DNA from 3 places in the Pseudoalteromonas sp. DSM 26666 genome. Region 2 is predicted to be linked to each of the others. Evidence: predicted binding sites of a transcription regulator. Region 2 holds the regulator's gene; each other region holds the start of a gene.
What was found. Region 2 encodes sigma-54, which starts transcription at its own class of promoters, with help from an activator protein. Its sites were predicted from a motif close to GTTGGCACGNNNNTNGNNT; they were not measured.
Positions count from the first base shown of each region.

Region 1 (3,285 bases), on a different contig from region 2:
GGGCAATTGATACTGGTACCTAATAAAATACTATTTAGAAATGTACTGCGTAATTACAGCACCTTAGGGGTAAGACGAATAGAAGTGCCGGTGGGTATTTCTTACGCTGACGACATAGAAAAAGCCAGTGAGGTCATCGTCGACAAAATTAACCAATTTGACTTTGTGATCCGCAAAAATGAAACCGCTGTTTATGCCGAAGGCTTTGGTGATAGCAGTATAAACTTGTTGGTGTGGTTTTGGATCAAATACCCTGGTGAGCCTGATTTTATGACGGTGCGTCACAAAGGGGTTGTGGCAGTTAAGCAAGCACTCGATGCGGCTGATATTAGTATTCCGTTTCCTATTCGTACGTTGGATTTTGGTATTAAAGGCGGTGAAAAACTCGATGCCATGATAAGCGATAAAATAAGTCAGCAGTCAGCAAATAAAGAGGGTGACAATAATACTTATGCAAGCCAAGGTGAGTAAATAATTTAAAACCCCGAAGGTAAAAGCATTGGGAAATAGTTACTGACTATCAGCGCGTTTTTACAAAGTAAAACGCGCTTTTTATAATAAATAATATAAGGGTCTGTTGACCTTTGCGGATTAAAATTAGTTCAAACTAAGAGCTATTTAATCGCGACGCGAGGTTTGTTGCCTAGTGGGCTCGATAACTGCTCCTGCGTTATTCTACTGGGTAAGAATAAGTAAAAACCGAGCAAAGCTTCCGCGTCCTGCTCACGCTCCTTACCACCATCCATGTAGGCAACAAAGAGTAAATGTCCCTGGACAGCACCCTTGGCTAAATACCAAACAGACTACTGCAAATTCAACCTTGAAAGAACAACAGACCCAATTGATAATCTGAAGTAATTAAAGCCTTGCGCTAACTGCCTTAAAAACGCCTCAATTAGAAAACTATATCGATAAGGTTTCTCATCTCAAAATAGATTATTTAATCAACCGAACTAGAGCCCAAGCTTGATGTAAGCTCTTTATAATAAGTGTCTATAAACAAAGGTTTCAAAAGTATAAGCAGCTGCAATGAGCGTCGCGATTGGTGCGTAAACTAAAAGGCTTTTAATTAAGTATTTAAACTGGCTTGGGAATATGCTCTGCAGTGAATTATATTGTGCAAACCATAAAAAAGCGCCGCTTGTGTTGGAGAAACAAGCAGCGCTGAGGGATAAGTTAAGTGTATTAGTTAAGAAAAAGTTGTATTAAATGACACTAATTTTGTTATGAATGATTTTAACCCCATCCATATTTTCTAAAAACTTTTGTGCAAGAGCGCGTTCAAAACCGTTATTGGCTTCACCTTTAAGTTCAACGTCACCGTCATTAACGTGTACGTTTAGTTTTTCTAACTTTAAATTTGGGTTAGTGCGCAATTCATGAGTAATAGATTGTTGTAAATTAGGTTGTGTAGCCACACTGCTAACTACAGCTAAATGCGTTGCTGCACTGACTTTAAAAGCAGAGACTAATAAAAATAAACAACAAAACGAAATAAAACCGATAGTAAATTTAATGCGACTCATAACTATATCCTTAGTGTGTTACTAAAAAACAACGCCATTACTCGGCGTTTTAATACTCGTATATTCGATAGGGTTACAAGTTTCATTCCAAGATTAACTATTTGAAATAACTTACTATTTTATTAATTAGTTATTCAGCTAAGTATTTTTTACATATTACTATGAATAGCTTACTCACTGTTTTTAAGCCACAAAAAAGCCGACAAACGTCGGCTCAATTAAATGTGTTAAAGCTAAAGCTATTTTTTCTTTTTAGCTTTGGCTTTTTTCTTTGCTTTCATTTTTACTGGATCTTTACGCTTTTTAACCGGTGGCTTGGCTTCTTTATGCTTTGGTTCTAATCCTTTAAATACACGGCGTTTTAGCTTTTGCTCTATGTAACGTTCTACTTTGTAAAGTATGCCAATGTCGTGCGCTTCAATGAGTGAAATTGCAATACCTTTTTTACCCGCGCGACCTGTACGGCCAATACGGTGTACGTATACATCTGCAGTGCGAGGCATATCAAAATTAATTACGTGGCTTATATCAGCTACATCAATACCGCGGGCCGCCACATCGGTAGCGACTAAAATACGGGTTTTGCCACTGTGGAAGTTTTCCATGGCTTTCATGCGTTTGTCTTGTGGCATTTCACCACGTAACCACGCAGCTTTTACGCCGTTATTAGTAAGCTCACCAATTAGGGTTTCAAGGCGCTCACGGGTTTTTACAAACACAATCGCTTTACTTACATCAGGGCCATTTAAGGTGTTAACTAATAGCTCTAGTTTATGGCGGTAGTCGTCGGCTAAATGAACCCATTGATGAATTTTAGCTTTTTCTTTGCGTGATGATTCGGCTTCAAGTAGCGCGGGGTCGTTTAAAATACGCTCAGCAAATAATTCTACGCTATCGCCCTCAAGGGTGGCTGAGAATAAAAAGCACTGACGACGGTTTTTAGCTTCATCACAAATGCGCAGCATTTCTTTACGAAAACCCATGTCGAGCATGCGGTCGGCTTCATCAAGAATGAGCATTTCTACGTTTTCTGCGTGGAAGTTCTCGGTTTCCAAATACTCCATTAAACGCCCAGGTGTGGCGATTAAAATGTCATTATTATTTTCAAAAATTTCTTTGTGTGTACCGTAGTTTATACCGCCGGTAACCACCCCAATTTTTAACTGGGTTTGTTTTGCAAGTAACTCACATTGTTCATGAATTTGATAAGCAAGCTCGCGCGTTGGGGTCATAATTAATACCCGTGCAAAGCCCGGATCACGACGCGGAAAATCCATTAAATATTGAATTGCCGGAATTAAAAATGCCGCCGTTTTACCTGTACCTGTTGGTGCAGACGCTAAAATATCGCGTCCTTGCAACGCCTCAGGAATGGCTTGTTGTTGAATGCTAGTGGGGGTTTCATAGCCCATTTTATTAATAGCATTGAGTAGCTTATCATCAAGATCAAATTCAGAAAATTGCATAGAGTGTCAAAAATAGGGGACAATTGCCGTTAATTATACGCACTTAAACCTGCTTGGTGAATGAAAAGGTGAAAAAATGTCTGGTTTTGCATTTAAACAATTTAAGGTTGAGCACGACCAGTGCGCCATGAAGGTCTCTACCGATGGTATTTTACTGGGCGCATGGGCTGATTTAAGCCACGCAAATACGTTACTTGATATAGGAACAGGCACAGGGTTACTGGCTCTAATGTGTAAGCAACGAGCGCCACATTTAAAGGTGAGTGCGGTTGAAGTTGATGAAGCCGCCTACC
Region 1 is NZ_FPAR01000003.1:284,490-287,774, forward strand. Features, by position in the region: gene BM380_RS07475 (mechanosensitive ion channel family protein) at 1-471, shown strand, start outside; gene BM380_RS07480 (BON domain-containing protein) at 1,206-1,526, opposite strand; gene srmB (ATP-dependent RNA helicase SrmB) at 1,766-2,992, opposite strand; gene BM380_RS07490 (tRNA1(Val) (adenine(37)-N6)-methyltransferase) at 3,069-3,285, shown strand, end outside.
Region 1: a site for sigma-54 is predicted at 1,600-1,618, ahead of BM380_RS07480 (BON domain-containing protein). Genes of this name have one in related genera too.

Region 2 (3,285 bases):
GTATCACTTACGATATCGAGCAGCAGTTAATTAGCGCAGAAAAAGACGAAAACTCAACAGACCGTGTACACACTATTTTAGTCCCTGTTGAAAATAAAAAAGAAGATGATAAAGGTCAACCATGAGCACATTAAAAGCAGAGCTATTAGCTAAAAGCTACAAAGGTCGTGAAGTTGTAAAAAACGTTGGCCTAGAGGTTGAAGCTGGCAGTATTGTGGGGTTACTTGGCCCTAATGGTGCAGGTAAAACCACCACTTTTTATATGATTGTAGGCCTTGTGCCTAGCGATAAAGGCAAAATATCAATTGATGATAAAGATATTACTTTATTACCGATGCACAGCCGAGCGCGTTTAGGGATTGGTTATTTACCGCAAGAGTCGTCTATTTTTAGAAAGCTGACTGTTTATCAAAACTTAATGGCTATCTTAGAAACACGTAAAGAATTAAATAAACAACAACGCGAAGATACCTTAAATAATTTACTTGATGAATTTAGCATTCAGCATATCCGCGATAGTCAAGGTATGGCTTTATCAGGTGGTGAACGTCGCCGCGTTGAAATTGCTCGCGCGTTAGCAGCAAACCCTAAATTTATCCTTTTAGACGAACCCTTTGCGGGGGTTGATCCTATCTCAGTATTAGATATTAAAAAGATTATAGAGCATCTTAAAAACCGAGGAATTGGCGTACTTATCACAGATCACAACGTACGCGAAACTCTTGATGTTTGTGAAAAAGCCTACATAGTTTCTCATGGGGAGTTAATTGCATCAGGCACTCCAGAATATGTATTAAACGATAAAACAGTACGCGATGTTTATTTAGGCGAGCAGTTCAAGCTCTAATATGTGTGTTATTACACTAAGCATCTGCTAAGATTAATTATACTAATTTAAAAGGATTGTTAGAGATACATGAGGCAATCATTACAGCTGCGCATGGGCCAGCAACTTACAATGACTCCACAGTTGCAACAAGCAATTCGCTTATTGCAACTCAGTACATTGGATCTCCAGCAAGAAATTCAAGAAGCGCTCGATAGCAACCCCTTGCTTGAAGTTGAAGAACACGATTACAGCGAAGACACTGCAGGTAAAAACGAACAAAAAGCCGATAACGATGACTTAACGCTAAGTGCCTCAGCTGACGATAAACCTAGCGAGTATGAGCAAGATAGCGGCGAAGCAATGACCAAAGACACCATTAGCGATGATATGGCTATGGATGTTACTTGGGATGAATATATGAGCGCTGCGCCTGCCTCTTCATCGGGCCCAATGCCAGAAGATGAATCTATTTATCAAGGCTCTTCGACTGAAACGCTGCATGAGTATTTAATGTGGCAACTTCAACTGACGCCGTTTAGTCCTACCGATGAAGCGATAGCTATTGCAATTGTAGAAGCTGTGGACGATTCAGGGATTCTAACCCTTAGCTGTGAAGAAATATTAGAAAGCTTTAACCAAGAAAACGACGGCGAAGATGAAGTTGAACTTGACGAAATAGAAGCGGTACTAAAGCGTATTCAACTATTTGATCCAGTGGGAATAGCCGCGCGTAGTTTACAAGAGTGCTTGTGTATTCAGCTAAATCAATTTGATAAAGACACACCTTTTTTAAACGAAACAAAAATGATCTTAACCGATCATATTGATTTACTTGCTGCACGTGACTATCGCACGTTAATGAAAAAAACAAAGCTTAAAGAAGATGAGCTTAAAGAAATCATGACGTTGATTCATACGCTCAGCCCAAAACCGGCAGACACTATTGTTAGAGAAGAGTCTGAATACGTTATTCCTGATGTGTCGGTTAAGAAAGTTAAAGGTCGTTGGGTAGTTGAATTAAACCCAGATAGCATGCCTAAGATCAGAGTAAATAGCCAATATGCAGCTATGTCGCGTACGGTTAAATCAAGTGGTGATAGCCAGTTTATTCGCTCGCACTTACAAGAGGCTAAATGGTTTATAAAAAGCTTAGAAAGTAGGAATGACACGCTACTTAAAGTAACCAACTGTATTGTGCAGCAGCAACAGGCCTTTTTTGAACACGGTCCTGAGGCTATGAAGCCTATGGTGCTTAACGATGTGGCTGAAATGGTGGAAATGCATGAGTCGACTATATCGCGTGTTACTACGCAAAAATACATGCATACACCACGTGGCATTTTTGAGCTTAAATATTTCTTTTCAAGCCATGTAAGTACTGAAAATGGTGGCGAATGTTCATCAACAGCAATACGTGCATTAATTAAAAAATTAATCGCTGCAGAAAACTCAGCTAAACCATTGAGTGATAGTAAAATTGCAGATATATTGGCAGAGCAAGGAATTAAAGTAGCGAGGAGAACCATTGCAAAATATCGCGAATCTCTAGCTATTCCCCCGTCTAATCAACGTAAAAGTTTGATTTAAGGCGTACAACAAAGAGGAAAATGTTTATGCAACTGAATTTAACTGGTCGCCATGTAGATATTACCGACTCGCTTAGAGACTACGTAAATAGTAAATTTTCGAAGTTACAGAGGCACACTGATCACATAACGAATGTGCACGTTATTCTCGATGTAGAAAAACTAAACCAAAAAGCTGAAGCAACCGTTCATGTTAGTGGCGCTGAGATTTTTGCCTCTACTGAGCATCAAGATATGTATGCCGCTATAGACTCGCTCATTGACAAGCTAGATCGTCAAGTAATTAAACACAAAGAGAAACTTGCTCGACACTAACACTATGAAACTAAGCTCACTTATCTGTCAGGACTGCAGTAAAGCTGCGGTCCTTTTTAATAGTAAAAAAAGAATTTTAGAATTTATCAGTGAATTGGCTCACAATAAGCTGCCCTATTTAACACAACAAGATATTCTTAATGCATTAACTGCAAGAGAAAAGCTTGGAAGTACAGGCATTGGCCGAGGCATTGCTATTCCACATGGTCGCATGAGTGGAGCTCAAGAGCCCCTTGCTTTGATTTTAGTGAGCGAAACAGCTATTAATTTTGATGCGATTGATAACCGGCCGGTTGACATTTTTGTCGCGTTAATTGTTCCCGATGGCGATAATCAGCAGCATTTGAAGACGCTAGCCACGATTGCTGATAAGCTCAATGATAAAGAATTTTGTAAACAGTTACGCGCCGCCAAATCGGATAGCGAACTGTATCAGGTTATCGTCAGTCAATCGTAGTAATAAAGAAAGGTGATAAATGGAATTAATAATTATAAGCGGTCGTTCAGGCTCAGGTAAATCTGTGGCGTTACGCGTTGTGGAAGACTTAGGTTATT
Region 2 is NZ_FPAR01000007.1:19,080-22,364, forward strand. Features, by position in the region: gene lptA (lipopolysaccharide transport periplasmic protein LptA) at 1-125, shown strand, start outside; gene lptB (LPS export ABC transporter ATP-binding protein) at 122-847, shown strand; gene BM380_RS13465 (RNA polymerase factor sigma-54) at 917-2,416, shown strand; gene hpf (ribosome hibernation promoting factor) at 2,443-2,730, shown strand; gene ptsN (PTS IIA-like nitrogen regulatory protein PtsN) at 2,735-3,187, shown strand; gene rapZ (RNase adapter RapZ) at 3,207-3,285, shown strand, end outside.

Region 3 (3,285 bases), on a different contig from region 2:
CATTTATACATTGAACGGCGAATGACACCGCTTAATTTGTTTTTAGAAAATGCAGACGAAAAAAGTGCCGCCGATGCCATTGAAGAGTATGGCCAGGCGCTTAAAGAAATGATTGCCGTGAATATTTTCCCTGGCGATATGCTGTTAAAGAACTTTGGTGTAAGTAAGCACAAACGTATTATTTTTTATGATTACGATGAAGTGCAATATTTAACAGACATGAACTTTAGAGCACTACCCAAAGCAAAAAGTTATGATGATTATTTGATGGATGAACAAAGTTACTCGGTTGCTCCGCAAGATGTATTTCCAGAGCAATTATGTACCTTTGTAATGCCTAACCCAACATATAAACAATTTTTAACCAGTACGCACCCAGAACTACTTGATGTGAGCTTTTGGAAACAAGCACAACAAAATATAAAAAATGGAAAGGTGAGTCATATTTATCCCTATCCTACAGCACAGCGTTTTATCCATTACTGGTAAACGTTAAGGACACACAATGAATATAAGTAAAATAGATTTAAATTTACTGGTTTATCTCGATACGTTACTGCGCGAATGTAACGTTACTCGTGCCGCTAACCAGCTTAGTATTACTCAACCGGCAATGAGTAATGGACTTAAACGCCTACGTAACCTTTTTAACGATCCTATTTTAGTGCGTACCAGTGATGGTATGGTGCCGACCGAGCGCGCTATTGAGTTACAGCCTGTTATTCGCGGTATTTTGATGACGCTTGAAGAAACGCTAGCACCTAATCGCGAATTTGAAGCTAAACAAAGTAAACGCGTGTTTAGAATTATGGCCAGTGACTATGCAGCCAGTACCATGGCACCGCGTTTGTTAGGGAAATTACATGAAGAAGCCCCAGACACCACATTAGATATTTTAACGCCCAGCGATGTAACTTTTCATGATGTAGAAAACGGTAAAGTAGACATGGCAATTAACCGCTTTGAGAACTTACCGCAATCGTTTCATCATAAGCGAATTTGGAAAGATAGCTTTTGCTGTTTAGTAAGATCCGACAACCCTATTATTGAAAACTTTAGCCTAGATAGCTATTTAAAAGCCCGTCATATTTGGGTAAGTAAAACAGGCTTTGGTGTTGGGGTTGGCATGGATCCAAAAGATGTGCAAAAGCTGGGTTGGGTTGACGAAGCGCTCGCACATTTTGGGAAGCATCGAAATATTGCCACGTTTACTCGTAACTACCATGTTGCGATTCATTTAGCGAAAGAAAAAAACCTAGTGGCGACTTTACCTTCAAAAGCGGCCAATATTTATGTAGACGATCCGGGGCTTAAAATACTTGAACCACCCTTTCCAATTCCACCATTTGAACTTGATATGATATGGAGCCCTTTGTTACACAGAGATGCTAGCCATATTTGGTTACGTCAAAAAGTAGCCGAAGTAGCTGAAGAGCTTAAATAACCTTCTTACATGCTTTTATGTAAATTTTGCTTGCTAGCAGTATGTTAGCAAGCTTGCCTAGACCTCCCCATAACAATAAAACCATGAAAAACAATTAGTTAAAAAATAAAACCGCGTTGGAATGCCGCTTGCTTAGTTATCTATGTATTTTAAATTAACAGAGGTCATTATTATGAGCACCCATCAAGGACAAGAGATAAATCATATCACCGACATTATCCAAGTAATGAATAGCGGTATCGACTTTTACGAAAAAGCACAAGATAAAGTACAAGATCCTAGCGTAAGTGCATTATTTCAGCGCATGATCGACGCCCGCAAAGTAAGTGTTGAAAGCTTACAACCCTATGCAATTAATCAACAAGGTGCACGTGAAGATGGCTCTTCGTTCGCGGTAGAAGCACGCAGAGCATTTACCGCTTTGCTCAGTACATTTACTAGCGATAACGACCAAACCTACATTAAAGAGCTTGAAGAAGTAGAAGATAAAACCTTAGAAGAAATTAAAACAGCGTTAAAAAAGCCTCAATCACATGATTGTGAAGCGGCGCTGTCAAAGGTATTGCTTACCATGCAAAGCTGTCATGCTGAAATGAGTAAAATGCAAAAACATTAAGTTTAAAAACTATAAAAGGGCCTTACGGCCCTTTGGTTGTTAAATAACAATAGGAGAGTTATTAGGGTCTGTTGACCTTTTAAGGTTGAATTTGCAGCAGTCTGTTTGGTATTTAGGCAAGACAGAGCCTATGTGGTGTGGTTATTCCCCATAAATAGGCGATAACGCTGCATCAATACCAAACAGGCGCTGCCCGAAGGGTTCTGCCTAGGGGCGATTTACTCTTTGTTGCTCGGTTTTTACTTAGCCCACTAGGTTACAAACCTCGCGCCGCGATTAAACCGCTCCTAGTTTGAACAAATTTTAATCCAAAAAGGTCAACAGACCCTTATTAAAAGCGGTATTCTGCACCTACGTAGTAGTAAGCACCGTTAAAACCAAATGGCGCTGAACGACGAGAGTACTTAAATACCCCATCACTGCTGACAATGGTATTACCTTGAGCATCTACAATAGTACCTGAACGTGAATTACCTATGGTGTTTTCATCAGGGTAAACATCAAATAAGTTATTTGCGCCAATGTTTACCGATAAATTATCAGTTACAAAGTAATTAACTTTAATGTCAGTTAAAATTTCAGCACCGTAAGTCTGGCGACCGCCATCTTCAACTGTGTACTCACCAAAACGATTAAGTGATAAATTAACAGTCCAGTCGTCACGGCGATAAAGTGCACTTAAGTTAATGCGATCTTCTGGTTGCCATTCTTCGATGATAGAAATTTCTTGATCAGAAAACACATCATCGACTGGCACGGTTTCAAGACCAGAACCTGCAGGTGTAAATAACGACACCACATCGGTTTCGGTAAAGTTGGCCGCTAATGTAAAATCAAGCGTGCCGCCTAGGCCTTCTGTATTCCATGTAGCTACAAAGTCGATACCTTGCGTTTCTGTGTCAGCCCCATTTAAGAAAAACTGTCCTGCACCAGCACCCGAGCTAAGTAACGCGGCATCAAGACTGTTTGATAAACCTTTGCCTAAGCGATTACTAATTACAATACGGTCGTCAATATCGATTGAGTAGTAATCAAGCGTTACATTAATATTATCGCTTACGTTATAAACAATACCTAAACTGCGGTTTTGTGATTTCTCTTCTGTTAACTTAGGAATACCTAAACTTTGCGCCAAGGTTGAATCGTTTCTAAACGTGCCCACTTCTTCAGCCACTAAATTGCCATTAGGACCAACAACAAACTGCGTGCTGATATTGTTAAAGTA
Region 3 is NZ_FPAR01000001.1:757,986-761,270, forward strand. Features, by position in the region: gene aceK (bifunctional isocitrate dehydrogenase kinase/phosphatase) at 1-489, shown strand, start outside; gene BM380_RS03420 (LysR family transcriptional regulator) at 506-1,444, shown strand; gene BM380_RS03425 (ferritin-like domain-containing protein) at 1,617-2,060, shown strand; gene BM380_RS03430 (TonB-dependent receptor plug domain-containing protein) at 2,392-3,285, opposite strand, start outside.
Region 3: a site for sigma-54 is predicted at 1,560-1,578, ahead of BM380_RS03425 (ferritin-like domain-containing protein). Genes of this name have one in related genera too.